One region of the Arthrobacter sp. D1-29 genome, then DNA from elsewhere that is predicted to be linked to it. Evidence: riboswitches for the same ligand, from Rfam matches in the RefSeq annotation. Region 1 holds a riboswitch; each other region holds the start of a gene.

What was found. A riboswitch is a leader RNA that binds a small molecule or an ion and turns the genes downstream of it on or off. The one in region 1 is predicted to bind thiamine pyrophosphate.
Region 2: linked by a shared signal. The riboswitch ahead of thiC (phosphomethylpyrimidine synthase ThiC) and the one ahead of thiO (glycine oxidase ThiO) in region 1 are both predicted to bind thiamine pyrophosphate.
Region 3: linked by a shared signal. The riboswitch ahead of M1E17_RS14075 (bifunctional hydroxymethylpyrimidine kinase/phosphomethylpyrimidine kinase) and the one ahead of thiO (glycine oxidase ThiO) in region 1 are both predicted to bind thiamine pyrophosphate.
Region 4: linked by a shared signal. The riboswitch ahead of M1E17_RS21805 (ECF transporter S component) and the one ahead of thiO (glycine oxidase ThiO) in region 1 are both predicted to bind thiamine pyrophosphate.

Annotation. Positions count from the first base shown of each region.
Region 1 covers NZ_CP096383.1:3,599,936-3,607,551, forward strand. The annotation lists gene M1E17_RS16165 (4a-hydroxytetrahydrobiopterin dehydratase) at 1-432, opposite strand, end outside; gene M1E17_RS16170 (thiazole synthase) at 501-1,316, opposite strand; gene thiS (sulfur carrier protein ThiS) at 1,321-1,557, opposite strand; gene thiO (glycine oxidase ThiO) at 1,554-2,888, opposite strand; TPP riboswitch at 2,880-2,998, opposite strand; gene thiE (thiamine phosphate synthase) at 3,026-3,826, shown strand; gene M1E17_RS16190 (RNB domain-containing ribonuclease) at 3,966-5,477, shown strand; gene M1E17_RS16195 (DEAD/DEAH box helicase) at 5,809-7,500, shown strand; gene M1E17_RS16200 (DNA-methyltransferase) at 7,509-7,616, shown strand, end outside.
Region 2 covers NZ_CP096383.1:3,212,005-3,219,620, forward strand. The annotation lists gene rimM (ribosome maturation factor RimM) at 1-263, opposite strand, end outside; gene M1E17_RS14530 (RNA-binding protein) at 441-683, opposite strand; gene rpsP (30S ribosomal protein S16) at 685-1,098, opposite strand; gene M1E17_RS14540 (hypothetical protein) at 1,312-1,761, opposite strand; gene M1E17_RS14545 (VOC family protein) at 1,888-2,763, opposite strand; gene M1E17_RS14550 (amidohydrolase family protein) at 2,875-3,957, opposite strand; gene M1E17_RS14555 (GNAT family N-acetyltransferase) at 3,961-4,461, opposite strand; TPP riboswitch at 4,522-4,629, shown strand; gene thiC (phosphomethylpyrimidine synthase ThiC) at 4,625-6,496, shown strand; gene M1E17_RS14565 (alpha/beta hydrolase) at 6,593-7,327, opposite strand; gene ffh (signal recognition particle protein) at 7,456-7,616, opposite strand, start outside.
Region 3 covers NZ_CP096383.1:3,114,444-3,122,059, reverse strand. The annotation lists gene ndk (nucleoside-diphosphate kinase) at 1-185, shown strand, start outside; gene M1E17_RS14085 (vitamin K epoxide reductase family protein) at 330-1,007, opposite strand; gene M1E17_RS14080 (Rne/Rng family ribonuclease) at 1,464-4,925, shown strand; TPP riboswitch at 5,142-5,239, shown strand; gene M1E17_RS14075 (bifunctional hydroxymethylpyrimidine kinase/phosphomethylpyrimidine kinase) at 5,222-6,838, shown strand; gene rplU (50S ribosomal protein L21) at 7,179-7,487, shown strand; gene rpmA (50S ribosomal protein L27) at 7,547-7,616, shown strand, end outside.
Region 4 covers NZ_CP096383.1:4,777,300-4,784,915, forward strand. The annotation lists gene M1E17_RS21800 (ABC transporter ATP-binding protein) at 1-1,563, opposite strand, end outside; gene M1E17_RS21805 (ECF transporter S component) at 1,563-2,213, opposite strand; TPP riboswitch at 2,281-2,422, opposite strand; gene M1E17_RS21810 (heme-degrading domain-containing protein) at 2,480-3,022, shown strand; gene M1E17_RS21815 (hypothetical protein) at 3,385-3,660, shown strand; gene M1E17_RS21820 (hypothetical protein) at 3,772-4,047, shown strand; gene M1E17_RS21825 (DUF2975 domain-containing protein) at 4,153-4,647, shown strand; gene M1E17_RS21830 (helix-turn-helix domain-containing protein) at 4,647-4,892, shown strand; gene M1E17_RS21835 (GDSL-type esterase/lipase family protein) at 4,879-5,535, opposite strand; gene M1E17_RS21840 (DUF4235 domain-containing protein) at 5,725-5,988, shown strand; gene mnhG (monovalent cation/H(+) antiporter subunit G) at 6,069-6,479, opposite strand; gene M1E17_RS21850 (monovalent cation/H+ antiporter complex subunit F) at 6,469-6,747, opposite strand; gene M1E17_RS21855 (Na+/H+ antiporter subunit E) at 6,744-7,286, opposite strand; gene M1E17_RS21860 (Na+/H+ antiporter subunit D) at 7,283-7,616, opposite strand, start outside.

The DNA.
Region 1 (7,616 bases):
ATCAACCAAATCGTTGCCTGGGGTTTTTTTGTAGCCCAGGGCCACCCGCCACACCTCAGAGATTTCTGCTGCGTCCACGGTGTCGATCGCCAGTTCCACCGTCCTGTACAGGCCTGGCTCCGCCGCTGCCCCCACGTTCGTGGCCGCCGTACTCACGGCCGCGGCCGCGGTGGTGTCACGCGCTGTCACGTCTCCACCGGCATCGTGGGACGTGAAGCGGATGAAGACCCTGTTGTAGCGCCAGTCAAGGTCCGGATGATGGTTCTGCTCCTCGGCAAGGCGTCCGACGGCGGCAATCAGCTCTAGTGCGGCGGCCGCCGTCGGCGCTTTGTAGACGGTGACCAGTGCGCCCTGGCAGTACCGCCAGTCCGTGAGCCCTGTAAGGGCCTCATCAACCTGCGCCCTGGTGAGTATGTCTTCCTTGCCGGCCACTGCTGACTCCTAAGCTCGTCCTGTCAGCCCGGCCCCGGCGCTGGCCGCCCCCTGCCGAGGGGAACGACCTAGAGGAACTCTGCCCGGCCTTCCATGGCCGACGACGCCAGGGCGTGCTCACGGCGCGGAATCCTGCCGGCCGCTTTGGCCAGCCTACCGGCGATAACGGCGTGTTTGAAGGCCTCGCCCATCAGCGCGGGGTTCTGCGCCCGTGTCACTGCAGTGGCCAGCAGCACGGCGTCACAGCCCAGCTCCATCGCGAGCGCCGCGTCCGAAGCGGTACCGATGCCGGCGTCCAGCACCACAGGAACCGACGCGCGGGAAACAATCAGCTCGATGTTGTGCGGATTCAGGATCCCCAGGCCGGTGCCGATCGGCGCTCCCAGCGGCATAACGGCTGTAGCTCCCAGGTTCTCGAGGCGCAGTGCCAGCACGGGGTCGTCGTTGGTGTACGCGAACACTTTAAACCCCCGGCTGACGAGCTGCTCCGTGGCGTCCACCAGTTCAACGGCATCAGGGAGGAGGGTCTGTTCGTCGGCAATGACTTCCAGCTTGACCCAGTCCGTCTCCAGGGCCTCGCGGGCCAGTTCGGCGGTCATGACTGCATCGCGCGCAGTGAAGCAGCCAGCCGTGTTGGGCAGGACACGGATGCCGTGGTCCACCAGCAGCTGGAACAGCGATCCCGACTCGGCAGGTGAATAGCGGCGCATCGCGACGGTAGTCAGCTCGGTCCCGGACGCCAGCAGGGCGGCGCCAAGCCCGTCCAGGCTGGGCGCGCCGCCGGTTCCCATGATGAGGCGGGATCCCAGCGCGACGCCGTCGATGATCAGTCTGTCCGCCTGCCCTGGCTCGTTTAGCGTGCTGATGCTGCTGGTTTCGGTCATGGTGTCAGCCTCCCTGGACTGCTGTGACCAGTTCCACGTCGTCACCGTCGGCGAGCGCCGTGACGTACCACTGGCTTCGGGGTACTACTTCGGAATTGTGTGCCACGGCCACGCCGAGCTTCTTGCCGTCAGTCGCCTGGCCGTCAGCTGCCAGCGGCCGGCCGGTGATTTGGCTGACAAGGGTGGTTATGGATGCGCCGTCGGACACGGCGTGATGCAAACCATTGAGGGTGATGTTCATACTGATTCCTTTTCTGGGTCGATGGCAGCTTCTGGGCCGATCGCGGCATCCGCATGAACAGGCGCGGCAACGGAAACGAGCGCGGAAAACCTGGCCGGGCTGAAGGGCAGCCAGCGCGGATCCGGCGTGCCGTCCATCAGGTTCCGGCAGATCACGGCAGCGGCGGGGGCGAGGAGTACGCCGTGACGGAAGAAGCCGGTGGCGATGATCAGCCCGGCAACGTGTTCTGCGCTTCCCGGAACGTTGACCCGGCCCAGCAGCGGAGCATTGTCCGGTGTCGCCGGGCGCGCCCTCGCTGTTATTTCCACAAGCTCCAGCTCTGCCACCGCCGGGACCAGGACCTGGGCATCACGCAGCAGCTGGTACACGCCGCCGGCGGACACAGCGCCATCCCCGGCATCGGACAGGGAATCCTCGCGCTGGGTTGCCCCGATCACCACTGTTCCATCCTGGCGCGGGACGATGTACACGGGCACTCCCCGTACCAGTCCGCGGATGGTGGATGTAACCAGCGGCCGGACATGCGGGGGGACGGCAAGCCTGAGGATGTCTCCGTACACCGGCCGAAGAGGCAGGCGCAGGCCGTGCGGCAGGCCAGACAGGGACGCTGCCTGCAGCCCGTTCGCCACCACGGTTTCGCCGGCCAGCACCTTGCCGCCGTCTGTCAGCAGCACGCCGCTGACCTTGCCGTCCTCCCAGAGGAGCGATGTGGCCCTTTGGGCGACGGCGAACCCTTCGCCGGCACCTTCGACGGCGGTTCCGGAACCTGGCTGGTGTTTAGCCAGGGCAAGCCGCAGGCACGCCAGGAGCTTCCGCGGATCGACCTGGTGGTCGGCGGGGATGTCCAGTGCGCAGGAGATGGCCGGACTAAGGAAGGCCTCCCGGGTCCGCGCCTCCCGGATGGTGAGCGGTTCCACCTGCAGTCCGCTGGCCTGCTGGACCGTCCGGAGGTCCATCAGGGCCCGGCGGTCCGCCGCATCCGCCCCGACGGCGATGGTCGGCGTCGGCAGGTAGCCCGGATCCAGTGCCGCCAGCCGGGCGAGGTCGGCCGCAAAGGCGGGCCACAGAGCTGACGACTCAAGCATCAGCTCCAGGAGGTCCTCCTCCTGGTAGTGCAGTTCGCTTACAGGCGCCAGCATGCCTGCGGCCGCCCAGCTGGCCCCCGCACCGGGGGCATCGTCGATGACCACCACGGACCGGCCGGAGCGCCTCGCTTCCCACGCGATGCCGTGGCCTATGACTCCGCCACCGATCACTGCAACATCTGCACGCAAAACAGCCGCGGCTGCAGTCGGGGCGGGGCCCCGCGCATTCCGGGATGGGGGGATCATGGTTTCCTTCCCTACGCCGGTATTAGCCGGATCAGGTCAAGCGGTCGGCTCTGACGCCCTCTCAGCCCGGCGCTTTATGACAGCTGCCGCGGGCTCCCGCAGTACCAGGCCAGTTTAGAGGAACTACGCTGGTTTCCATGAATACCGCCCTTTCCAACAGCACGGCCTCCAACAGCAGCCCCATCTCCACCGCACCAGACACCGCACCCGCCGCAGACATCACCGGCAGCTTCAGCAGCGCGCGGCTGTACCTGTGCACGGACGCACGCCGGGAGAAGGGCGATTTCGGCGACTTTGTGGATGCGGCCTTTTCCGGCGGCGTGGACATCATCCAGCTTCGCGACAAGTCCATCGAGGCGGCGGAGGAACTGGAACTCCTGGAAGTACTGAAAGCGGCGGCCCGGCGCCACGGCCGGCTGTGGGCAGTCAACGACCGTGCCGACGTCGCCCTGCTCTCCGAAGCCCCCGTTTTCCATGTCGGCCAGAAGGACCTCCCGCTGGCATCCGCACGCCTGCTCCTCGGGGACCGGGTCATAGGCCTGTCCACCCACAGCACCGGGCAGATCGACGCCGCCATCAGCGCTGGGACCGCCGCGAACAAGGCAGTCCCGCGGGCAGGCACCGAAGGCGCCCTTGCGGCCGGGCTTGATTATTTCTGCGTTGGACCCGTCTGGGCCACTCCCACCAAACCCGGCAGGGCCGCCGTCGGCCTGGACCTTGTGTCCTATGCAGCGCGCGCCGTCAGCGAAGCAGGCTCGGTCCCCGGCGCCCAGGCAGTCCCGTGGTTCGCCATCGGCGGCATTGACCTGGGCAACATTGAGCAGGTAGTCGAAGCTGGCGCCAGCAGGGTGGTGGTGGTCCGGGCCATCACCGAGGCCCCGGACCCCGCTGAGGCTGCGGCCGCCATGATTCAGGCATTGCAGGCCGGGGCGTCCTGAGCCCTGCTTCAACCCTGCCGGCTTGGCTGGCGGAGCGTCAGCGCCATGCCCGCCGGCTGGCTACTCCTCCACAACGATGCGGGCGCGTTGAGGGCCCGCTGCGTGCACTCCAGGCCAAAATCGGGCTAACCTGAATTTCGTGTCACATCATCGCCTGGCTCCCAACGTCCACGAGCTGACAAACGCCCTCGCGGAGGCCCTGAGCGCGCTGCGGACCGAGCTGGAATTGCCTGGGCCCTACCCCGAGGAAGCTGTGCGGGACGCGGAGGCGGCAGTGGCGGCACTGGAGCTGCCGGCAGTTGACCTGACCGACGTTGAGTTCCTGACCGTTGACCCGGAGTCGTCCACGGACCTTGACCAGGCACTGTTCATCGAGCGCGCCGGCGATGGCTACCGGGTCCTGTATGCGATTGCCGATGTCCCTGCCTTTGTGATCCCGGGCGGACCCCTGGATGCCGAAACCCGCCGTCGGGGGCAAACGTTCTACGCCCCGGACGGCCGGATTCCGCTGCACCCGGAGATCATCAGCGAACAGGCCGGCAGCCTCCTCGCGGGCCAACTGTGTGCGGCCTTCGTGTGGGACTTCGAGCTCGATGACGCGGCTAACGTGGTTTCGGTGGGTTTGCGCCGGGCCCGGATGCGCAGCCGCGCCAAGCTCAGCTACAAAGGCGCCCAGGCGGAGATCGACGCCGGAACGGCCTCCCCCGTCCTGCGGCTCCTCAAGGAAGTGGGTCTCAAGCGGGTTGAGTTGGAGCGCATGCGCGGCGGAGCGAGCCTGAACATGCCGGAGCAGGAAATCGTGCAGTTGCCCGACGGCGGCTACCGGATTGCCGCTGCGCCGCAGCTTCCCGTGGAGGATTGGAACGCCCAGATTTCCCTCATGACAGGAATGGCCGCCGCCGCTCTGATGCTCGAAGGGAAGGTGGGCATCCTGCGCACCATGGCGGCCCCGGATGAGCGCTCCCTGAACCATTTCAAACTCCAGACGGAAGCGTTGGGAAGGCCCTGGGATGGAGAAATCACCTACGGCGAATTCCTCCGCACCCTGGACCCTATGGAGCCGCGACAGCTTGCAATCCTGCATTCTGCGGGCATGCTCTTCCGCGGCGCCAGCTATACGGCGTTCGACGGCAACGTTCCGGAAGACGCCATCCAGGCCGCCATCGGAGCGGCGTATGCCCACACCACCGCTCCGCTGCGGCGGCTGATCGACCGCTTTGTCCTGGTGATCTGCGAAGCCCTGAGCAACGGAAGGCCTGTGCCGGACTGGGCACGGGAGGCACTGCCGTCCCTGCCGGTCATCATGGCGGGGTCCGACCAGTTGGCTTCGCGGATGGAGCGCATGGCGTTGGACACGGTGGAGGCCGCCCTGCTGGTCAACCACGTCGGCCAGGAATTCGATGCCATTGTGATCTCCGGATCCAAGCCCCGCAACGGCAACGACCGCAACGGCAACGACTCCGCCGGCAACGGTAACGGCCGCAACGGCAACGGAAAGAACGGGAACGGCGCCTCCGGGATCATCCAGATCGCAGAACCCGCTGTGACGGCCCGGTGCGGCGGCGACCTCGAATCGGGCACAAAAGTCAGGGTCCGGCTGATCTCCTCGGACATTGCCAGCAGGGAAGTCCACTTCGAACTGGTGGGGTAAAACTATTACCGCCAAGCCTCCCAGCATCCCCGCTTTGTGCGTGGTGTGAACGCCACGATGGGTGCCAAGGCCAGCATTCGAGTTCCGTACGGCTAGACTGAAGAAGTAGATATGGATGCCCGGTCGTTGATTTCGTTTGATTTTGAATTCAACAAGCCCGCCCCTACGCGATCTTGAGATACACCCGTTGGTCACCAGTGCCAGCATTTAGATAGCCCGCGATCGGCTTCCACTGGATTTGCTTGCGCGCTGAGCGTGCTCCGGATCGGCCTTGTTGGCCGGCCCGTTGAGCAGTCGGCGCCAACGCCCAAATGAATAAGGAAACTCCCCCGTGAGTGAATTGCATACCCACCAGCTTCTGATCGACGATTCCGGCCTTGAGATCCTTGAGCCGGAAGAAACCATCATCTCCGATGAGAAGCCGCACGAAATCGAGGAGAAATCCTTCGCGGACTACAACGTCCGGGCGGACATCGTCGAGTCCCTGGCCGATGCCGGGATCACGCATCCGTTCCCCATCCAGGCCATGACACTTCCGGTTGCCCTCTCAGGCCACGACATCATCGGCCAGGCCAAGACAGGCACCGGCAAAACGCTGGGCTTCGGCATCCCCGCGCTGCAGCGCGTGGTGGGACCGGACGACGCCGGATTCGACAAGCTCGCCGTACCCGGCGCGCCGCAGGCCCTGGTCATCGTGCCCACCCGTGAGCTGGCCGTCCAGGTAGCCAATGACCTGCAGAATGCCTCGCGCAAGCGCAATGCCCGCATCACCACCATCTACGGCGGCCGCGCTTACGAGCCCCAGGTGGAAGCCCTCCAGAAGGGCGTTGAGATCGTGGTGGGAACTCCCGGCCGGCTCATCGACCTTTACAAGCAAAAGCACCTCAGCCTGAAGAACGTGAAAATCGTCATTCTTGACGAGGCCGATGAAATGCTGGACCTTGGGTTCCTCCCGGACGTGGAAACCCTTATCGCGGGCACCCCGCCGGTCCGCCAGACGCTGCTCTTTTCGGCCACCATGCCGGGCCCGGTCATCGCCATGGCACGCCGCTACATGACGCAGCCCACGCACATCCGCGCCGCCGATCCCGACGACGAGGGCCTCACCAAGCGTGACATCCGCCAGCTCATCTACCGTGCCCACAGCATGGACAAGATCGAGGTGGTTGCGCGCATCCTGCAGGCACGCGGCCGCGGCCGGACCATCATCTTCACCAAGACCAAACGGACGGCCGCCAAGGTTGCCGAGGAACTCGTGGACCGTGGCTTCGCCGCCGCCGCCATCCACGGGGACCTGGGCCAGGGCGCCCGCGAGCAGGCCCTCCGCGCCTTCCGTAACAACAAGGTGGATGTTCTGGTGGCCACTGATGTTGCTGCCCGCGGCATCGACGTGGACGACGTCACCCACGTCATCAACTACCAGTGTGTCGAAGACGAAAAGATCTACCTACACCGCGTCGGCCGGACCGGCCGTGCCGGAAACAAGGGCACCGCTGTCACCTTTGTGGACTGGGACGACATGCCCCGCTGGGGCCTGATCAACAAGGCCCTGGGCCTGAGCGTGCCGGAGCCGGTGGAAACCTACTCCTCCTCGCCGCACCTGTTTGAGGATCTGGACATCCCGGAAGGCACCAAGGGCCGGCTTCCCCGCAACAAGCGCACGCTGGCCGGGGTTGACGCCGAAGTCCTCGAGGACCTCGGCGAAACCGGCAAGAAGAACTCCCGCAGCAGCAGTGGACGGGACTCTGCCCGGGACAGCGCGAAGGACAGCAGCCGCGACCGCACACGGTCATCCAGCCGCCGCAGCGGGACTGAAACAGCCGGCCGCTCAGGTGAGCGCCGCCGTCGTACGTCAGATGCGGCGACAGCCGGCACGGGTCCCGCCGCTGAACCGGCGGCTTCCGCTCCGGCTGATGGAGACCAGTCCCGGACGCGCCGCAGCCGGACCCGCACCCGCCGCCGCAACGGCGAAGTGGTTGCCGGTGGCGACACCGCCGCCCAGCCGGGCAGCACCGAGGCCTAACCGCCTCAATGACTGACATTGTCTGGGCGCCGGACGGCAGCAACCTGGTGGTTCACGCGGATAACGCGGATTTCCTCCCCTCGCTGCCGGACGGCGCCTTCACACTCATTTATGTG
Region 2 (7,616 bases), 390 kb from region 1:
TCCAATTCTTCGGTCTCGATGAAGAGCTTGGCGCCGCGGAGGGTTTCCGCCTGGTTCCGGGTTTCGATCCCGTCGAATGCCAGCAGCAGGATGTCCTTGTTCCAGCGCGCGCTCTCCACCGTGAGCGTGCCCACGGAGGCGGGCTCCACGACGAACTCGGTTCCCGGCACGAACCGGTCAGCCGGGGCGTCAGTCAAGACCTGGACCGTCACTTCCCCACGGATGCCGTGGGGTTTGCCGATTCGTGCCACCTGAAGCTGCATCTGTTCCTCTTTTTCCCGTTTACTGAATGTGCGGCGCTGGTGTCCGCGTTTTATCGTGTTCGTTAGATCGTCAGAGTCCTGCTTGCCTTGAAGGCACCGCTTTTGCTGTGAAAGCACTCCGGCCCCTCCACCGTCTACTGGTGGAGGGGCCGGAGCAAAACTGGTGTTGCGGGCGCGCTAGCGGCGGCGGTCGGTATCGACGACGTCGACCCTGACCGGTTCGCCGCCTGCCAATGCCGCCACGACGGTGCGCAATGCGCGTGCCGTGCGGCCCTGGCGGCCGATCACCCGTCCGAGGTCATCCTGATGAACGCGTACCTCGAGGGTGTCCCCGCGGCGGTTGTTCTTCGAGCTGACCTTGACGTCCTCCGGGGAATCAACGATTCCGCGGACCAGGTGTTCGAGCGCTTCTGCCAGCAATCTACTCAGCCTCGGTGGTCTCTGCTTCGGCCTCGGCCGGGGCTTCGTCCTTCTTAGCCTTCTTGGTGATGGCTTCCGGGATGATCACAGAACCCTTTTCAGGGGTAACGAAGGCAGGCTTGGCGACCTTGGTCTTCAAGGTGCCCTCCTGGCCCGGCAGGCCCTTGAACTTCTGCCAGTCACCGGTGATCTTGAGGATCGCGGCAACCTGCTCGGACGGCTGTGCGCCGACGCCGAGCCAGTACTGGGCACGGTCCGTGTCGACCTCGATGTATGAGGGCTCTTCGGTGGGGTGGTACTTGCCGATTTCTTCGATGGCACGTCCATCACGCTTGGAGCGTGCGTCCATGACGACGATGCGGTAGTACGGTGCGCGCATTTTGCCAAAGCGCTTAAGGCGAATCTTTACGGCCACTTTTGTGGTCACTCCTGTTTCAGAAAGGGGGTGAACCTGCGTTCTGCACCCGTGGGGCGGGCCATACTTGAGGGTTCGAAGGACAGGATCCGGACGCGGAGAGAGGGGCCACGCAGATCGAGTACCTGTCTATTGTGCCAGATCAGCGGAAGGATTTCGACTTGACACGTGGGCCTGCCGGCGAGGGAACCCGGGCGGGGCCGGGCCGGAGTCTCAGGAGGACCAGACGTACAGTCCGGTGCGGTCCGTGTCGTCGATTCCGCTGGCCAGCTCGGCAAGCTGCTGAACGTACTTGCGGGCGTCGTCGGCCCCGAACGGCATGTCGTCCTGGGCCGCCCATTTTTCGGCGACGTCGTCCAGGACGTTGCCCTCGCCTTCGGTCTCGTAACTAAGCAGATCCGCGAGCGCCCGTACCATCGCCGGCGGAACCCCCAGCAGCGAGTCACTGGCTACGTCCACCATGGCCAGTTCGTAGTCCGCCCCTCCGGCATGCACGGCGGCTCCGGCGAGATCGCCCAGCTGTTCGATTTCGAAATCGCTGATGTCGGGAATCCGCAGGCCCTGCCCGGAGGGCGAACCCGTGGAGGCGCCCCGCTCGTCCAGGTCGCGCGCGCGCTTAAGCGCGGCGTCGTGGGTTGCCACAAACAGTTCGGTAAAGCCCATGGGAATCGCCCTCATTCCGTCGACGGTACGGCCCGGGAAGGCGGCGCTTCAGCACCGCCCCGGCCGTTCGGATTCAGCTTAACCCACAGCCGTGCCCGGACAGCTGCACCGACCCAGCGCAGTAGCTCAGCGGACGCCGACGCGGATCCTGTTGCGCCACGGGTCCTCAAAGCGCAGCTCCGCGCCCGTGTGGTGGGCGGCGACTCCGGCAACCTTGAGACGGTCGGCGAGGGCGCCGACGTCGTCACCTGCGGGGACTTCGATCAGCACTTCGCCCAGGCCCAGCGTGTCCCGCCGGGGACCGGCGCCACGGCTGTTCCACACGTTCATGGCCATGTGATGGTGGTAGCGGCCGGCGGAGACAAACAGTGCCTGGCCGTGCCAGCCCGCGGTCTTTTCAAATCCGAGGGTACCAACGTAGAAGTTGTGGGCCGTCTGGACGTCCCCCACCTGGAGGTGGACATGGCCCACGCCCGCCGCGGCGCCCAGCTGGCTGTCCACTGACTCCTGGGTCAGGTGCTCCTGCAGGTACCGCTGCGGCGGCAGGGCGAGGCTGTCCATCACCACGTCCTTGCCGTTCCAGGACCACCGCTCACGCGGGCGGTCCCAGTAAAGCTCGATGCCGTTGCCTTCGGGGTCGTTGAAGTAGAAGGCCTCACTGACCAGGTGGTCGGCGCTGCCGGTGAAGGACCGGGGGTCATACTGCGCCACCGTGGCCACGGTGGCAGCGAGCGAAGGCTGGTCATCGAAGAGCAGCGCTGTGTGGAACAGGCCGGCCTCTCCCCTGCCCGGAAGATTCAAGCCTGGTGCGGGGGCGAGGTGCACCAGCGGCTTGCCGAGCCGGCCCAGGTAAAGGCCGCCGTCCTGTTCGGCCACCACCTCAAGCCCGAGGGCACGCTGGTAGTAGTCGGTCATGAGTTTCATGTCGCCCACTTTGAGCATCACGGTGCCCATGGTGAGGCTGGCAGGAAGAAGATCCTGGCTGGCGGCTTCTGCAGTCATTGAACGCTCCCGGGTCCTTTGGCCATCGCGGGTCGAGGCCTCTTACCTATTCCAATTACTTGAAGCTTCAATTTATTCCCATGGAAGCCAGCTTTTGGTCAGCAGATAAGTTCAGCGGATAAGATGCCCGCCCAGCACCACATTCTGGAGCCTGGCAACAGTTTCCGGCATGGTCCGCGGATCCTCCCGGCAGAGCACAACGTCCGCAGGCGCGCCCTCCGAAATACCGTTCGCCCCCAGCCAGGTCCGGGCACTCCAGCAGGCGGCGTCGAGGGCGGAAGCCATGGGAAGTCCCGCTGCATGGAGCGCCAGGATCTCGTCCGCGATCCGTCCGTGCCTGATGACGCTTCCGGCGTCCGTGCCCGCATAAATCCGGACCCCGGCCTCGAACGCTTCAAGGACCCGTTCTGCCCTTCGCTCCCAGAGGGCCCGCATGTGGGCGGAATACTGCGGAAACTTTGCTTCAGCCTGGTCAGCGATCCCCGGGAAGGTGGCGATGTTGATGAGCGTCGGCACGATGGGGACGCCCTGTTCAACCAACCTGGGGAGGTGCCTTGGCAGGAGCCCGGTGGCATGCTCGATGCAGTCGATCCCTGCATCCAGCAGGTGGTCCAGGGTCTCTTCCGCGAAGCAGTGTGCTGTCACCCGGGCGCCCTCCTCGTGCGCCGCCTGAACGGCAAGTTTGACGACGGCGGGAGGGAACGACGCCGCCAGGTCACCTGCACCACGGTCGATCCAGTCCGCCACCAGCTTGACCCAGCCATCGCCGGCACGGGCCTGCTTGCGGACCGCCTCTGCAAGCCCTTCTGGCTCCACTTCGACGGCGAAGTTCCGCAGATAGCGGCCTGTCCGTGCGATGTGGCGGCCCGCCCGGACAATCCTGGGCATGCCGGGCTTTCCCTGCAGCCAGCGCGTATCACTGACGGTGCCGGCATCCCTCAGCAGGAGTGTCCCGGCGTCGCGGTCGGTGCGGGCCTGTTCTTCGGCAACTTCGTCCGCCACGGCACCGCCCCCGCCCAAGCCGATATGGCAGTGCGCGTCCACAAACCCTGGAAGCACCCAGCCTGGCCGGACCGTGTCCGGAACTCTCTGGGGACGGTGGAAGGTCAGCCTGCCATCCACCGACCACAATCCGTGGCGTTCCTGGTGCGGTCCGGTGAGAACGGTTCCACTGAATTCAATGACTCCGGCCATGGCCTAGAGTTCCCTCCTCATGGTGAGCCGCGGACCCAGGGCGTCAAGCCCGAGTCGCTTTTCGTGGGCCCGGAGAGCGGCAAGGCCGGGCCCTGGAGCAGGATATTCGATGAAGCCGCACTTGGCGTAGAACGGGGCATTGAAGGGAACGTCAGTGAAGGTACACAGCGTCATCGCCGTGAACCCCCGGCGCCGTGCTTCAGCCGCGGCGGCTTCAAGCAATGCCCTGCCGAGGCCCCGCCTGCCAGCCGCCGGGTGGACCGAAAGCTGCTCGAGATGAGCCAGGCCATCCACCATATCGATGCGGGCAAATCCAACCGGCGGACGTCCCGCTACTAGGACAAACAGCGAAACAACGGCCGGGGTTGGCTGCGGCGCCGGAAGCAGAACTCCGCCCAGCGCGTCCTGAAGCTGTGCATCGGCCGCGGCTTCCAGCTGTGGCAAGCAACCCAGATCATCTGGCTCCGCAGGCCTGATCCGGTGTGCCTCATTCGAGTCAGTCACGCCGTCAGGCTAGCACCGGCCCTGTAACAACGTCCTCCGGCGCAGGCTGTGGTAGCTTCATCTTGACCACACGGGTGCCCTTGCAAGGGCTGAGATCGGGCTGACGCAGCCTGCGACCGTTGAACCTGTCCGGGTAATGCCGGCGAAGGAAGTGAGTATTCCCGTGAATACGCAAGAAAAACTGCTGCCCCCTGCCCAAAACGAAACGGCCGGCCCCAAAACCGGCACGAAAGAGGGAGACCAATCCCGGCACGCTGACACGCAGTCGCTGAAGTCGCATTCGCTGGCTTTCATCAAGGACGAAGCCTCGGGAATCCAGGTTCCCGTGACGGAGATTGCCTTGGAGCCCTCCCCTAACGGCCAGGCGAACAGTCCGTTCAGGATCTACCGGACCGCCGGCCCGGGCAGCGATCCGGTGGTTGGCCTGGCGCCGTTCCGCTCCCCCTGGATCAGCGAACGGGGCGACACCGAGCCGTACAGCGGCCGGGAGCGGAACCTGCTCGACGACGGCCGTTCAGCCGTCCGCCGCGGAGCAGCTTCAGCGGAGTGGAAGGGAGCGCAGCCCGAGCCCCGCCGCGCCGTCGCCGGCCGGACGGTGACCCAGATGCATTATGCAAAACAGGGCACCATCACTCCGGAGATGCGGTTCATCGCCCTCCGCGAGAACTGCGATGTGGAGCTGGTGCGCAGCGAGGTTGCGGCCGGACGCGCGATTATCCCGAACAACATCAACCATCCGGAGTCCGAGCCGATGATCATCGGCAAGGCCTTCCTGGTGAAAATCAACGCCAACATCGGCAATTCCGCTGTCACCAGTTCCATCGCTGAGGAGGTGGACAAGCTGCAATGGGCCACCCAGTGGGGCGCAGACACCGTGATGGACCTGTCCACCGGGGATGACATCCACACCACCCGTGAATGGATCATCCGCAACTCTCCGGTTCCGATCGGCACGGTGCCGATTTACCAGGCGCTGGAGAAGGTCAACGGTGAAGCGAATGCACTGACGTGGGAGATCTTCCGCGACACCGTCATCGAGCAGTGCGAACAGGGGGTGGACTACATGACCATCCACGCCGGGGTTCTGCTGCGGTACGTTCCCCTGACCGCCAACCGCGTGACAGGGATTGTGTCCCGCGGCGGTGCCATCATGGCGGGCTGGTGCCTGGCACACCATCAGGAGAACTTCCTCTACACCCACTTTGACGAGCTCTGTGAGATTTTCGCGAAGTACGACGTCGCGTTCTCCCTGGGCGACGGCCTGCGGCCGGGAGCGACGGCGGACGCCAACGACGCGGCGCAGTTTGCCGAACTGGACACCCTGGCGGAGCTGACCCAGCGGGCCTGGGAGTTCGATGTGCAGGTGATGGTGGAGGGCCCCGGCCACGTGCCGTTCCACCTGGTCCGCGAGAACGTGGAACGCCAGCAGGAACTCTGCAACGGTGCGCCGTTCTATACCCTTGGCCCCTTGGTCACTGACGTTGCCCCGGGCTATGACCACATCACCTCAGCCATCGGGGCCACGGAAATTGCCCGCTACGGAACGGCAATGCTCTGCTACGTCACACCCAAGGAGCACCTGGGACTGCCGAACAAGGACGACGTCAAGACCGGCGTGATCACCTACAAGATCGCCGCCCACGCGGCAGACCTCGCCAAAGGGCACCCCGGCGCCCACGAACGGGACGATGCCCTGTCCAAAGCCAGGTTCGAGTTCCGTTGGCGTGATCAGTTTGCACTGTCGCTGGACCCCGTCACGGCGGAGGCTTTCCATGACGAGACCCTGCCGGCTGAACCGGCCAAAACGGCACACTTCTGCTCCATGTGCGGCCCCAAGTTCTGTTCCATGAGGATCAGCCAGGACATTCGGGATGAATACGGCAGCAGTGACTATGCTTCCGGCGACTCCCCGGACACCCCGCAGGCGGAGGCCGCGATTGCTGCCGGAATGCGGGAAAAGAGCCAGGAGCTCCTCGCCGCCGGAGGCAAGGTGTACCTGCCTGAGCTGCGGCTCCCCGAAAGCGCCCGCCACTAGCGGGCTTCAAGCTCCGTCCGGCAGGCATTTGGGGGCCTGCCGGACGGGACCTGCGGGAGATCCTTGGGCAGGCAGGCCAAGGCTGGGAAACGCCTATTAAGACGCCCGGGGCTGCAGGCGCCGGCTCGCCTCGGCAATGAACGAACGGATGCAGTGGTCACCCTCGGCGGAATCCTGTGGCCGGTGCCCGCCCGCGGCATGGCGGTGCAGGGCGCCGGTCTCCCTGAGGTACCTGGCGATTTCTTCGTAGAGGGGTTCCCAGCCGCCGGTCAGGACCAGCGTGGGAACACCGGGAACAATCTGCAGCGGAGCTTCCCAGGCCGGGGCCTGCAGCCGGAGCCGGCGCGCCGACCGTTTTTCCTCCACGGTGGCAGGCTCCTGCAGATCCGCCGCGTACACCCGCCGGACGAACTCCCGCTGGAAGTCCTCATCCCCAAGCTGGTGGCGGACATCAAAGAGCGGCTGCATCAGTTCGCGGTGTGCCGCAGTGGCGGGCAGTTCGGCGGTGAGGGACAGGCAGGCGGGCTCCACGAGGGTCAGCGATAACACCAGGTCCGGGCGTTCGACGGCGGCCAGCATGGCTGAAATGGCGCCCTGGGCATGCGCCACAACGTGGCCGCCGGCAGCGCCCCGGCCGTCATCAGCCAGGGAGCGCAGGACAATGGCGGCATCGGCTGTGAAGGACGATTCAACAGGTTCGGCCACGGGATCGAATCCGTGCCGGCGGAGGAACAGGGCGTCATAGGTCAGTGCCATGCCGTGCTGGCGGGGCCATGCCGCCGCGCCGAAGCTTCCGGCGCCGTGGACGAACACTACCCTCTGCTTGAACATGACCCAACCCTAATCCACGGCTCCGACATCCCGGTGGCACCACCCAAGTGGCTGGCAGTTAACGCTCCGAAACGCGCGTTTCGGAGCGTTAACTGCGACCCAGTTGGGGTGCCTAGTGGAGGCTTCGGTTACTTGCCGAGGAACTTGTCGAAGCCCTTGGGCAGGTTGAGCTGGGACGGATCGAAGTCCCCGGACTGCTGGCCGAACGCCGCACCGGTGGGAAGCGCCTTCGCCGCACCTGCCCGGCGTGCTTCAGCTTCCCGGAGTTCCTGGGCTGCCTTGGCCGGGT
Region 3 (7,616 bases), 490 kb from region 1:
GCCACCGTGTGATCGAAGGCTTCCGTTCCCTCGCTGGAACGACCGACCCCACAACGGCAGCTCCCGGTACCATTCGAGGCGACTTTGGCCGCGACTGGGGCCTGAAGGTGCAGCAGAACCTTGTCCACGGATCAGATTCGGTGGACTCCGCCGAGCGCGAAATCAAGATCTGGTTCCAGGACTAGGTCCTGGCCGCTTGAACCCTTCGCCCACCTAAGGCGCGAACGAACACTTGAGGCCCCCGTTTCGAAAGGAACAGGGGCCTCAAGTGTTCGTTCGCGCCGTCTTTGGTGCGGCGGTGCTCTGCGGTGGGCGTTGTGCGGCGGGGACTAGAATCCTGAGGTTCCTACGAACACCTGGATGAAGGCGAAGAAGATGGTGGCGATGACAGCCACGTAAAGCAGCGCGGTCACGATCCAGCCTGAGTCGCCCAGGACGCGCGCGGCACCGGCGGGCACCGGAATGGCACCCTGCGCGACGTTCCTCACCGTTACCCAGACGAACAGAGGGATCATGGCAGCCCAGACCACCATGCAGAACGGGCACAGGATGTGGATTTCATACAAGGCCTGGAACCACAGCCACACCACAAACGCAAAGCCCAGCGTCACGCCCGCCTGGAGTCCCAGCCAGTACCAGCGGGCAAAATTGGCGCCAGCCAGCAGGGCCATGCCCGTGGTGATGATGACCGCGAATGCCACGATGCCAATGAACATGTTGGGGAACCCGAACACGGAGCTTTGCGGCGTCTGCATTACCTGACCGCACGAGATCCAAGGGTTAACGTCGCAGACGGTGGTGTGGTTCGGATCCTTGAGTACCTCAAGCTTTTCCAGCACAAGGATGCCCGAAGCCAGCCAGCCGATGGCCCCGGTGATGACCAAAAGCCAGCCAAAGGGCCGGTTCCGCGCCATGCGCGGTACGCCGGCGTCCGTGATGGGTTCCGGCGCGGACACCGGGGCTGCGGCCGGGCTGCCGGCGCCCCTGGCAGGGGAGATACTGGGCATGGTTCGTTGCGTCCTTTGCATCGGGTGCTCCTTGCCCTGATTGTAACGCCGGCGGCTGGAGACGGGACTCAGCCTGCGGAACCAGCCACTCACCGGATGCGGTTGCCTCCGCCGTGTTCCAGCCGGTGTGTGAGAGAATGAACGTGGCTGGAGACCGACCCACATTCGGACTCCGGTCCGGTGGCTTGTTCCCAAGACCGCCAATGATGAGCAGGGCAGGCATCGGATTCTCTGATCCGGCTTCCCGCAATTCCATTGGTCGGCACCTGGTTGTGGCGTGTAGAACAACGGGTTTTCAGAACACAGCCGACGGCTCCCACGGGCTGCCGCACCCCACTGCCGGTGCGAACCTGGGAGTATCCACTTGACTTCTGTCAATGCCTGCGGGTTTTGACAATATGTGCCCCAATGGGTGCCGGATGTGGCGGTACGTCAGGGGCAGGAGTGTTGCCACATATGGAAAATGAACAAGTACTAGCCGTTAACGACAATGCAGCTGTTAGCGACCACCCGGGAGCGCCGGAAGCCCCCAAGAAAGCCCCCAGGACCCGCCGGAAAGCAGCCCCGGCAGCAAGTGACGCCGGGGAGACCGCAGGGGCGGATGCATCCGCTGCGGACGCCCCGCCTGCGGATGCCCCGGTCGCAGATGCCCCAGTCGCAGAGGCCCCTGTTGCAGACGCCCCGGAAGCCAAGGCGCCTGTCCGCCGCACACGCGCCCGCAAGAAGGCTGACACAGCAGAGCCACTGCCGGCCTTCGCTGTAGAAGAGGCCGGCACCGTCGTGGATGATCAGCCTGCCGCCGCCCAGCCTGAGCCGGAAGCTGCCGCTGCTGGTCCCGACGCCGAGGCCGAGGCGAAGCCTGTGCGCCGCCGCCGTGTTGCCACCCGCAAGATGTCTGCCGCCGAGCCAATGTCCGCAGCCGAGCCAATGTCCGCAGCCGAGCCACTGTCCGCCCCGGTGGCCGGGCCCGCTGCCGCGGAAGTGGAAACGCCCGCCGGTCAGGAAGGGACTGCTGTGGAGGCTGCTGCCCCCACGGCCACAGAGCCTGAAGCCGCACCGGCACCTGAAGCGGCACAGGCACCCGAGCCGGCGCCTGTTGCCAAAGCCGAGGAAGCAGCACCGGCTGAACCAGCCAGCCCCTTTGGATCGCTTTTCCTGGAGCCGTCGCCCACCTCAGTGCTGTTCCAGGCCCCCGACCTGAGCACGGTGGCCCGCCAGGCGCCTCCCGCTCCGGCCGCAGCTGTGGAAGAAGCAGAGGATGACGACACCGAGGACGGCTCCGGCGACGACGCCGGTGTCCGCGGCAGGCGCCGCAGCCGTGGCCGCCGCGGGCGGAGCCGCACCGGCGGCCGTGATCTTGAGGGTGATAGCGCCGAAGGCGGCCAGGACAGCGCCGCGGACGACGCCGATGAGGAGTCTGCCGGTCAGGCTGAAGAGGGCGTGACCTCCCGCCGTCGACGCCGCCGCCGCCGGGGCGAGCAGGACCTTGAACTTACCGGGGGCGGCGATGATGACCCGCCCAACACCGTGACCCGTGTCCGTGCCCCGCGCGCCGTCACCGAGCCGATAGTCAACAACCGGGTGACCAGCGTCAAGGGCTCCACGAGGCTGGAAGCCAAGAAGCAGCGCCGCCGGGAGTCCCGCGACACGGGCCGCCGCCGCACCGTCATCACCGAGGCCGAGTTCCTTGCCCGCCGCGAGTCGGTGGACCGGCAGATGATCGTCCGCCAGCGCGACGACAGAATCCAGATCGCAGTCCTGGAGGACGGCGTCCTGGCTGAGCACTTCGTCTCCAAGACCCAGCAGGATTCCCTGATCGGCAACGTCTACCTGGGCAAGGTCCAGAACGTCCTGCCGTCCATGGAAGCAGCCTTCGTTGACATCGGACGAGGCCGCAACGCCGTGCTCTACGCCGGCGAAGTGAACTGGGAGGCCGTCAACCTCGAAGGCAAGCAGCGCCGCATCGAGAATGCGCTGAAATCCGGAGATACGGTCCTGGTCCAGGTCACCAAGGACCCCGTGGGCCACAAGGGTGCACGCCTGACCAGCCAAATTTCCCTTCCGGGCCGCTACCTCGTGTACGTGCCCGGCGGTTCCATGACCGGAATCTCACGCAAGCTGCCCGACGTCGAACGTAACCGCCTCAAGCGCATCCTGAAGGACCGGCTCCCGGAGCACGCCGGCGTTATTGTCCGCACAGCGGCCGAGGGCGCTTCCGAGGAGGAGCTTACCCACGACATCAACCGGCTGCGGGCGCAGTGGGAGGGCATCGAAGGCCAATCCACGTCCACCAAGATCCTCGCCCCGGAACTGCTGTACGGCGAACCGGACCTCACCATCAAGGTGGTCCGCGACGTCTTCAATGAGGATTTCTCCAAGCTGATCGTCTCCGGCGAGGAGGCATGGGACACCATTGAGGCCTACGTCACGTATGTTGCGCCTGACCTGGTGGCCCGGCTGGAAAAGTGGACCAAGGATCAGGACATCTTCGCGGCCTGGCGGATCGATGAGCAGATTCACAAGGCCCTGGACCGCAAGGTGTTCCTGCCGTCCGGCGGCTCCCTCGTGATCGACCGCACCGAAGCCATGACAGTGGTGGACGTCAACACCGGCAAGTTCACCGGCAGCGGCGGAAACCTTGAGGAAACCGTCACCAAGAACAACCTGGAAGCGGCCGAGGAAGTTGTCCGCCAGCTCAGGCTCCGCGACATCGGTGGCATCATCGTCATCGACTTCATCGACATGGTGCTGGAGTCCAACAGGGACCTGGTGCTGCGCCGGATGGTGGAGTGCCTGGGCCGCGACCGTACCAAGCACCAGGTGGCTGAGGTCACCTCGCTGGGCCTTGTCCAGATGACCCGCAAGCGGATGGGAACCGGGCTTCTCGAAGTCTTCGGAGAGCAGTGCGAGGTCTGCGCCGGCCGCGGCATCGTCACCCACGATGATCCCGTGGAGCACCGCCGGGCCAACATCGTTGCCGCCGAGCACCACGTGCAGCGCTCTGACACCCGCCCGGACGCCCATCGCCAGGAGCGGACAGACAGCCAGCGGACGGACAGCCAGCGGACAGAAAGCCAGCCGGGCGCACGCACCGACCGCAAACGGCGCCGCGGACGGGGAGGCCAGCCGCTGGACGTCGCTCCGGCTGCGCCCATCCAGATCCACACGGTCCACCCCGACCCCAGCGACGCCGAGCGCCATGCCAAGGCTGAGGCCACCAGGGCAGCCCTTGCCAACATTGCGGCCGCAGCACACGCCGCGCACCTGCACGACGAGGAGGCGGCTCAGGCTGCCGCCCGCGGAGTCCAGGCCCCGGCTTCCCCGGAAGCAGAGCAGGCCACGCCTGCTGCAGTGCCCGAACGGCACCAGCCTGACACGTCCGGCCGTCCAGCGGCCGTGCTGACATTCGGCGGTGAGCAGGTGGTGCTGCCGTTTGTGGAGCACGTGGAGGACCAGGCACAGAAGCCTGCACTGACGCTGGACCGCCTCGCTGAGGCATTCGCCCACCTTGGCGAGCCGGCTCCTGCAGAGGAACGCCCGCAGGTTGCCCTTCCGCAGGCGGAGCCAGGACGTGTCCAGCCGGAGCAGGCTGGGCGAGAGCAGGCCGGACGTGAGCAGATCCAAGCAGGACGTCCTGCCCGCCAGCCGGAGCCCGCGGTGGAGGAAAAGGACTACTCCGACCACACGGCTGAGCAGTCGCGCTCCCGCCGCCCGCGCCGTAACAGGAGTGCCAGCCGGGCCCAGGGTGCTGCCAACGCCACCTCGGTGGAACACCACGAAGGTACGCACGCAGCGCCGGAAGGTCACTCGCATTCGGCCAAGGCCCCGGAGCCTGCGACGGTTGCCAAGGGTGACCGGTCGGCCGGAGCCGAGGCTCCGATCATCCTGGGCGTAGGAGTGCCGGCGTCCGAACTCTAACAGCGGAACCCTAACAGCGGAGCCACGCTGTCGGGATGCCCGGCTGGGCCGTGATTAGTCACGGCCCAGCCGGGCATTCGCCTTTTAAGGCACTCGCCTTTAACTGGGAAGCGCCTCCAACCGGTACCTGCCGTTGTGCCTATCAACGGCGGAACAGCGCCGGCCGCAGCCAAAGCGTCACCTTTAACAGGGATGCCGCCCAGAACGCTACGCTGGGTGACTGACACGGGGTGCCGCGCAGAAGGCCGGCTGAGATCCACACCCGTTGAACCTGTCCGGCTAGCACCGGCGAAGGGATGTCTTCTTTGTCGTCAACATCAGTCCTGCCTCCAGCAGCGCCCGCATCAGCAACAACACCAACATCAACGCAATCCACACTGACGCAGCCAAAAGCGGCCGGCGTCCTGCGGGACGTCCCACGCGTCCTGTCCATCGCCGGTTCCGATCCCTCCGGCGGCGCCGGCATCCAGGCCGACCTGAAAAGCATTGCGGCCCACGGGGGCTACGGCATGGCTGCCATCACCGCCCTCACGGTCCAAAACACGCAGGGTGTCCGTGCCGTGCATGTACCGCCGGCCTCGTTTCTGGCCTGGCAGCTGGATGCCATCAGTGACGACATCACCGTCGATGCCGTCAAGATCGGCATGCTCGGTGATGCTGACGTGATGGCGGCGGTGCGTAACTGGCTGGAGAAGGTGCGCCCCGCCGTCGTCGTCCTGGATCCTGTAATGGTGGCCACCAGCGGGGACCGGCTGCTCGCCGAGTCGGCTGAGGCAGCGCTTCAGGGGCTCTTGCCACTGGCGGACCTGATCACCCCCAACCTGGCGGAACTGGCGATTCTACTTGGCGAGCCGCAGGCGGGCAGCTGGCCCGAGGCGCTGGAGCAGGGCCGCAGGCTGGCGGCCGCGACGGGTGCCACGGTCCTCGTCAAGGGCGGCCATCTCGACGGCGGCGATTGCCCGGACGCCCTGGTCAACACCGGGGGAGTGCTCTCCGAGGACGTGGTAGTAGTGCCAGGCGCAAGGATCCGCACCCGCAACAGCCACGGCACCGGCTGCTCGCTGTCCTCGGCAATGGCCACCACGCAGGCACGGCTGGGCGATTGGGAAGCCTCCCTGCGCCAGGTCAAGCCCTGGCTTGCCGCCGCGCTGCAGGCTTCCGCCGGGCTCGAGGTGGGATCGGGCAACGGCCCCATCCATCATTTCCATCATCTCCAGCCAGCACAGCCGGGGACGTCGGACGCCGGATGGACACCACTGGCGGCGGCGGACTTCGCTGACGTCCTCTGGGCAGCAGCGGCGCCGGACCTTGAGGCCATCTACGGACTGGAGTTCATCCGGGACCTTGCAGACGGCAGCCTGGCCGAAAAGCACTTCGCCTACTATCTCGCACAGGACGCCACGTACCTGAACGGCTATTCCCGGGTGCTCGCCCGGGCCAGTGCCCTGGCCCCCACCGAGGCGGAGCAGCTGTTCTGGGCCAGGTCTGCCCAGCAGTGCCTGGAGGTTGAATCGGAGTTGCACCGCAGCTGGCTCAGCACCAGGACCACGGACACGGTTCTGGGCCCCGTCACCAAGTCCTATGTCGACCATCTGCTGGCCGCCTCTGCTTCTGGCAGTTATGCGGTGCTGGTGGCGGCAGTCCTTCCGTGCTTCTGGTTGTATGCCGAGGTGGGCAAAACGCTTCACGCGGAGTTCGTGGCAGCGGGCGAACCGGCTGCCCACCCGTACGCCGCCTGGCTGCGGACCTACGCCGACGAAGACTTTGCCGCCGCCACCCGGCAGGCAATAGCCATGACGGACGACGCCGGGCGGCGGGGATCGGAGGATGAGCGCGCAGCGATGATCCTGGCATTCCGGCAATCCTGCCGTTTCGAGGTCGAATTCTTCGACGCGCCGCGGCTGCATGCCTGATCGCCTGCAGGCGCCGCAGCCGGTACGATAGTCGGGCACGGTTCCGGATGTCGGTGTGCCGCCCACCTTGTGGTGCCTATCACAGACAACCCGCCGGAACCAGCCTCATTTGCGGCCGAAGGCAAAATTAGCGTATTCTAGATCTTCGGTGCTTACGCCAACACTTGGGTTATGACCCTGGAAGCAGCCCGCTTGGACAACGAGCGGATCTTGCAACCGGGATAGCTCACGGGTTCCTTTGCGAATCCACGGCGTTGAGGCACAGCGGGAGCCAGCCAGATATGGACCCAGGTTCCGCACGCAAATTTAGTAATAAACGTCGAGAGAAGTGAGTTCCCAAGTGGTGTACGCGATTGTCCGCGCAGGCGGCCGCCAAGAGAAGGTTTCCGTTGGAGACTTCGTTACCCTGAACCGCGTCACCGGTGGAGCCGGCAGCACCATTCAGCTGCCCGCACTGCTCCTGGTGGACGGCGACAAGATCACGTCCGCCGCTGCGGACTTGGCCAAGGTAACTGTTACGGCTGAGATCCTCCAGGACCTTCGTGGTCCTAAGATCGTCATCCAGAAGTTCAAGAACAAGACCGGTTACAAGAAGCGCCAGGGTCACCGTCAGGAACTGACCAAGGTCAAGATCACTGGCATCAAGTAACTAGCGTTACTGTTCAGGTTTTCAGCAGATTCCCCAGAATTTAGAGGCAGGCATTTCAAATGGCACATAAAAAAGGCGCGAGCTCCACTCGCAACGGTCGTGACTCCAACGCCCAGTACCTTGGCGTCA
Region 4 (7,616 bases), 1.2 Mb from region 1:
CAGGACCGCGCTGAACTCCTGGTCATGGGTCACGGAGACAACCGCCGTTCCCGCGTCCAGCAGCTCGGAAAGGAAGGAGGCCAGCTCAGCCCAGGTGTTGGCGTCCTGGCCGAAGGTTGGCTCGTCCAGCACCAGGACCTTGGGGTGGGCTGCCAGCACCGTGGCCACGGAGAGGCGCCGCTTTTCACCGCCGGAAAGGGTGTAAGGGTTGGCCTCGACGAGGTGGGTCAGGCGCAGCCGTTGGATCAGGTCGTCGACGCGCTCCTCGCCGTGTCCCAGATGGCGGGGACCAAACATCAACTCGTCAAGGACGCGCCCGGTGACGAACTGGTGCTCGGGCTCCTGGAACACGGTGCCCACCCGGGAAATCAGCTGGTTGGCCTTCCATCGGAAAGGATCGATACCCGCGCCGCGGCTCAGGTCCACGGTTGCCGAAACTTTTCCGCGGACCGGCGCCAACAGCCCCGCGAGTGTGAGCGCGAAGGTGGATTTCCCGGAGCCGTTGGGGCCGGTCACCGTCAGCGCGCGCCCCTCGCGGACCTGCGCGGAAATCCCCTCCTGCACCGGCACAGGCGCAATGGTCGTGAAGCCGCGGCGGCGGGGCCGTTCGCGGGACACTGCCAGTTCCTCGGCGGCCAGCAGAAGTCCGCCCGAACCCGGCGAACTGCGGGCCCGGGTGGCAGGGACGTAGCCCGGCACCCAGACGCCGGCGCCGGCCAGCATGTCCCGGGCATCTGCAAGCACCTGGTCCGGAGGGCCGTCAAGCAGGACTGCAGACGCCGAGTCAGAGCCCGGCTGCAGCACCACAATCCTGTCCACCAGGTCTTTCCAGACGGAGACGCGGTGCTCCACCACCACCAGTGTGGCGCCGGTCTTATCCAGGCAGCGGCCCACGGCGTCGCGGACCTCCAGCACCCCGTTAGGATCCAGGTTAGCCGTCGGTTCATCCAGCAGGATCAGCCCTGGCCGCATGGCCAGAATGCCGGCCAGCGCGAGGCGCTGCTTCTGCCCGCCGGACAGGGCCGACGTCGGGTGGTCCAGCGGCAGCCCGCCGGCACCCTGTCCGGCGGCAGCCTGTCCGGCAGCACTCTGTCCGGCAGAACCCTGTCCGCCTGAATTCTGCCTGGAGCCGGCGCTGCGGAGCCCCACGTCCTCAAGTGCTTCATTGACCCGCCGCCAGATCTCTTCCCGGGGCACTGCCAGGTTCTCGGCACCAAAGGCGACGTCGTCACCAAGCCGCGAGAGCACCACCTGCGTTTCCGGATCCTGCTGCATAAGCCCGGCCCGGCCTCGCCGCTCCCGCGGAGCCGAACCGTCAATGAGCAGCGAACCGGTTTCGTCGGCGTCGTCCTCTTCATCCCCCAGCACACCGGCAAGGGCGTGCAGGAGTGTGGATTTCCCCGCTCCTGAGGGGCCCAGGAGCAGCACCCGCTCGCCCGGGCCGATCTCCAGATCGAGTCCCCGGACGGCGGGTGTGGAGCGGCCGGCATGCCGCCAGCCCCAGCCCCGGGCGGAAACTGAAGCGGGCCGCGCAGCAGAAGCGCCGGCGTCGGGAGGTGTCATCAGTTGAAGACGCGCTCCGAAGCGGCCTTGCGGGAAGCGAAGGAGCTGAGGACGCCGGTCTTGGCCAGGCCGCGGGTGGCGATCCAGGACAGGGCGCCGGCGATGATGGCACCGGAGAGAGTGCAGAACAGGATGTAGGCCAGCTTGTCACCGGCCTCATAGGCGATGTTCCAGCCCCACGGCATAAAGGAGTCGTTGAGGCCGCAGAAGAGCCCGGCAGCGGCACCGGCCAGCAGCGCAGCGATGAGGTTGAACTTCTGGTGCAGGAACGACTTGAACTTGAAATTGCCGTAGACCAGCAGGAAGAACACCAGTTCGGCGCCCAGGCCCTGCAGGAGTCCGGAGATCAGCACGGTGGCGCCGTACTGCGATCCCATGATGAGCTCGCCCGTGGCGGCCACGGTTTCGCAGAAGATGGCAGCGCCCGGCTTGCGGATTATCAGCATGCCCAGTACCGCCGGGATCATCCAGCCGCCGGCGATCAGGCCGGTCAGCGGCGGGTAGACGGCGTTCATGGGGGCGGAGACGATTCCGGCGCCCTGGGACCAGGCCCAGAAGATCACGCCGCCGGCGATGGCGATGAGGGCGGCCACCACGATGTCCACCACACGCCAGGAGTTGCCGGTCTTCTTGATTGTTGCAGTTGTCATAATGGTCCTCCTGAGGAACAGGAGGGGAAAGTGCACCCCGGCGCGCGGCATCGGCCGCCCTGCCGGACACTTCGAGAACTCGACTCCCTTGCGCCGGTACTAACCGGATCAGGTTCGAGGGTCTGCGGCTGTCCGCACTCTCAGCGCCCACCTGCGGTTCCCTGGCAAAGCCAGTGATGCCCGACGGCGGCGCTCCCCTGTCGTAAATAAATCTGCCCTTGTGGGCGTGGTCCAGTTTACACCGCGAGAGGGGTAGATTGTGGGCCATGACTGCCGAACCCTCCCCTGTGACGACGTTTGATCCGGACTCTGCCGTGAGCCAGCCGGAAGGGTCGCTTGAAGCCTTGATTGCCCGGATCGAGGCAGAGATCAGCGAGCTGCAGTTCCCGCATTTCACCAAGGACGATGCCCTCAACCTCGGACTGCTCCTGGTGGAACTGGGCAAAGGCCGTCGGTTGCCCATTGCCATCGATATCACCAAGGGTGAGCAGGTCCTTTTCCACGTGGCCCTGGACGGGGCCACACCTGATAACGAACATTGGATCCGGGCGAAGCAGCGCACGGCCGCCCGCTATGAGATGCCGTCCCTGCTGGTGGGGCTCCGCGGACGGCGGGGCGGCGGCCGGGTGGAGGACGAGGGCTGGTTCGACGAGTCCCGGTACGCCCCGCACGGCGGCTCCTTCCCGCTGTACGTGGCGGGTGTGGGCGCGGTAGCCACGGTCACAGTGTCCGGGTTGCCCCAGCAGCAGGACCACGACCTGGTGGTCGAGGCGCTGCGGGAAATCCTGGCGTCGATGCAGGCGAGGTAGCTTCGGGGCACTTCCGGATTCCTAATATCATTCATGCCGGCGCCACTCCAACGAAGATGGCAGCACCAACAACGAACGTCATACGGCGACGCATGAATCCCCCTTCAGTGTCCGTGCCAACAGCCTGGCGGCAGGCACATACGGGGCTGCGTCCTGAAGGGCGTGGCATCAAGCCGCGCCCCCAGGATCGAGGCGGCCTTTGTCAGACCCCTCCTCCATACTCTCCATAGGATCGCGAACACCTGTCAACGACGTAAAACCGCAGGCCACGGGCAGGACGCATTGGAACGTAATACGAATATATGTTCTAGGATTCCTCTATGGGATCCTGAGCAAACGGGAATTGGGAGAGTGCATAAGCCGTGACAGTTACAGCTGATGAAACAGCCGTGGACATCGCCGTTGATGTCAGGTTCAACCTTGCAGGCAAGCCCCTGGCCGTGCGGTACCAAGGCGATGTCTGGCCGGTGGCAGGCACGCCCACGCAGTGGTTTGGTGGCAGCGATAGCCCCGAAAAGGTCGAGTACTGGCGTGCCCAAGTGTGTCTCGGATCAAGCTCTGCCGTCCGCATTTTCACCCTGCGCCGCGAACACCTTTCCAGGCAGTGGTTCCTGGAGTCCATAGCCGAGAGCTGTTAGGCCCCGGTGAGATCCGGCTGGCCGCCAATTAGCGACCAGACGTGGGCCGCGATCAGAACGGAATTCACCCTGCCTTCCCTGGACCAGGTCCAGCGCAGGCTCTCTGAGCTCATGGAGGATCCCGAACCCGTGATGCAGCAGCTGGTCCGCGTTTTCATTGGGGAGGGCACTTACTGCCCGGGATTCCAGTTCCTCGCCGGCGGCCTTGTCCACCCCACTGTCCTGGACCTTTTTCAGCGAGCCATGGCCTTGAAGATTCCCCACAATCACTTCACCCTATGGATGGTCTCCCCTTCGCCCGCCCTCGCAGGGGCCCGCCCCGTTGAGCTTCTGGAAACCCGGCCTCCGGCCTTGTTCAGGGCGCTGGAAGCGTTAGGCCGGAAGTAGGCGCAGCTCTCGGTCGCGAATAGCGAAAGCGTGATTACAAAAGGGTGCGTGATCTACCGAATATCGATAGACTTTCATTGTTACTCGATATTGAAGGAGATCCCGATGGGAAAACTGACCATCCTCGTGCTGCGCATTGTCCTCGCCGTGGCGCTCGCCGGCTCGCTGTTCGTGCAGGTAAGGATGGTGCCGCTGCTGGCCGTTGACCTGGAGGAGGCCGGAGCGGATTTGGTCGGCGTTCGGATTCCACTCCTCGCCATTGTGGTGCTGGGCATCATGACCGTCCAGGTCACCCTTGTTTGCGTGTGGCGCCTGCTGACCATGGTGCGGCGGGGGACAGTGTTCTCCCATGGTGCTTTCCGCTACGTCGACATCATTTTTGGAGCCGTCGCGGCGGCATCCGTCCTGGTGTTCGGGATTGCCGTCCTTCTCGCCCCGGGGGACGCGGCGCCGGGCATCGTTCTGCTGATCTGCGGGGCCTCCCTGCTGATTGCGGGCGCGGCCCTCATCGTCCTGGTGCTCCGCACTCTGCTCGCCCAGGCGGTGGCCCGGGACGTGGAGGCACAGCACCTGCGGACAGAGCTGGACGAGGTCATCTGATGCCCATCATCGTGGATATTGATGTGATGCTCGCTAAACGCAAAATGTCCGTTGGTGTGCTGGCGGAACGGGTTGGGATCACGCCCGCCAACTTAGCGGTGCTCAAGAACGGCCGGGCCAAGGCAGTGCGCTTTACAACTCTGGAGGCACTGTGCGAGGTTCTCTCCTGCCAGCCCGGAGACCTGCTCCGCTGGGAGCCCGATGACCAGCGGCAGCCGGCAGACCAGCTTGTCAGCGGGCAATGACCCTGGATTCAACGGAGTAACCCTGAAGACCCGCGACGGCGGCAACCGCCCGGGCGATCTTGGCCCCTCCCTGGGAGGAGGGTTCGATAGGGTTCGCGTAGTCGCCATCCTCGTTGCAGATCAGGCGAAGGTCTATCAGGGACATGCCCCGCGAGAATGCCGCGCGGCTGATGCAGTCGTTGAAAAACGCCAGGGCGGTCTTGATGATCCGGTGCTGCGCAGTGGAGGCAGGAGTGTCGTAGATCGTGCACAAGGCAACGGGGATCCCAGTGGCCGAAACGGCTTCAGCCATCAGGTCGTAGTCCGCGGCAAACTGTTCCTGGGCGCTGCTGAAAAGGTTCAGGGCTTCCGCGACGGAGCTGGCCGGCGATTCGAGCAGGTACGCAAAGCCAAGTGCATCGTTGCCGCCGGCGCTGACCACCAGGTGGGTGGCATCGCGGGGCAGCGAAGCAAGCTGTTGCAGGACCCCGGAAATCACATCCCCGTCCACGGCCAGCAGTGTGGCATTCCAGCCGGGTGGAAGCTCAGCGCGGACCTGGGCGATGACGTCGGGACCGCCGTCGACGTATGCCTTGTTGTCCAGGATCGAGTCACCGAGCAGAACGACGTGTCCGGCCGAAGCCTGAGGTTTCGCAGCAGCCATGTGTCTGAGCGCCTCGATTTCTGTCTCTCAGCGGCACCATTGCCGGGAAGGGTTTTTCCCAAGATAACCCGTTTTCACTGCCCGATCGTGCCCACGCTGAGAGCGAACCGCCGCGTGATCCGGGAGCCTCCGGCTCAGCGGACGCTAGGCTAGTGGCAGTCCCTTTTCCGCCCGCAAGGAGTCTGCAGAATGAACCTCTTCATCAAGCTGATTGGCACCGCCGTTAGCCTCGGCGCCGGACTGGTCGGCACCAAGGTGGTCAACGCCGTTTGGGAAAAATCCACCGGCAGGAAGGCGCCCACGGGCAGGGACGAAGATACTCCGACCAGCCTTCGTTCGGCCCTGACGTTTGCGCTCATCTCCGCCTCGGTCAGCACCATCATCCAGGTGCTCGCCAACCGCGGCACCCAGCGCGCCATCACCCGTTTCGCGAAGAGCCAGGACATCGTCTAACACCCCCACACCCCCTGGAGTTTTTGTCCATTTGTGGCGACTTTTCCAGTGGTGAAGTCGCCATAAATGGACAAAAACTCCTAGTCCCGGGAGGGGTCGTCGGAAGTGTCCTCCTGGGCCGTCTTGGCCGCGGCTCGCTGCACCACAGCCTCCAGCTCATCCGAACTGAGCAGCTCCCTGTGCAGGTGCTTGGTGCGGTATCCGGCGCGTCCCACCATGTGCGCGGACACCGGCACAGTCAGCAGCTGGAAAATCCACGCCACCGCCAGCACCGGCCACACCCACCACGTCCGCAGCTGCAGCCCGATGGCAGCCAGCAGCAGGAACAGGCCCAGCACCTGCGGCTTGGTGGCCGCGTGCATCCTGCTCATCAGGTCCGGGAAGCGCAACAGCCCGAGGGCGGCGGCCAGGGACATCAGTGCGCCCACCACCATAAACACCGCGGACACTGCGTCAATGACGCTATCCAGCGTGCTGGTCTCAGGAGTCATGGGGCTGCTCCCGCCGGTCCGCCACGAACCGGGCAACGGTCACCGAGCCGATGAAGCCGATGATGGACAGGGCCACCAACAGCATGAGGTTGTTCAGGTGCCGGTTCACCGCCATGTCAATGCACAATGCAGCGCCGATGATGGCGAGCAGGACGTCGGACGCCAGCACCCGGTCCAGGAGCGAAGGGCCGCGGGCGATCCTGATAATGGCGCCGGCCGCGGCCAGCGAAAGGATAATTGCCGTGACGGCCAGGACGGTCTGCATCATGCTGCCTCCAACCGGACGGCGTCGAGTTCTTCCCTGGTTCCCATGACGCGGATCAGCCCCGCTTCGATGGCCCGCACTTCGCGGCGCAGGTTCTCCACATCCTCGGCGTTTTTTACGTTGAGCCCGTGGACGTACAAAGTTGACGATGAACGGTCCACCTCCACCACCAGGGAACCCGGGATGAGGGAGATAACGTGGCCTGTGGCCGTCATCATCAGGTCCTGGTGGCTACGCAACGGTACGGCCACCACGGCGTTGGTGACGTTGGGCCCGCGGACGACTGCCAGGTACAAGACCTGGAAGCTTGCTGCCACCACTTTGCCAAGGAAAGCCAGGGCAAACGGAATGGCGTGGAGAAGATTAAAGCGCCCACTTAGTTCCACGGGCGGCAGGTAGAACATCCGTGCCACCACCACCGCCAGCAAGGCGCCGAAGAGGAGATTTCCGGGGCTGAAGTCCTGCCAAAGGGCACCCCAGACCACAACAAGCCAGACAAGGAGCGGCAACTCCTGGCGCAGTGAGACCCGGCGCCGGCTCATTTGGCACCCCCGGGGCCCAGGACAAGAGGCACCGGAGCGTTATCGCCCAGCACCGCCTGAATGTAGGAGGACCGGTCCAGCATGTCCTGGGCCGCCTGGTCCGAGACTTTGAAGAGCGGGCCGGCGAACACGGTCAACGCAACACCCAGCAGCACCAGGCCCAGGGTGGAGCCCACCATGGTGCGCGGCAGCAGCGTCACGTTGTTGCGGCCGCCGCGCCGGCCCCTGTCGGAGTCTTCGGGGGCGGCCAGGAGCACAGGATCCGGGTGCTCAGCATCCGAGGGTTTCCGCCAGAACGCACGGTTCCAGACCCTGGCCACGGCCAGGAGG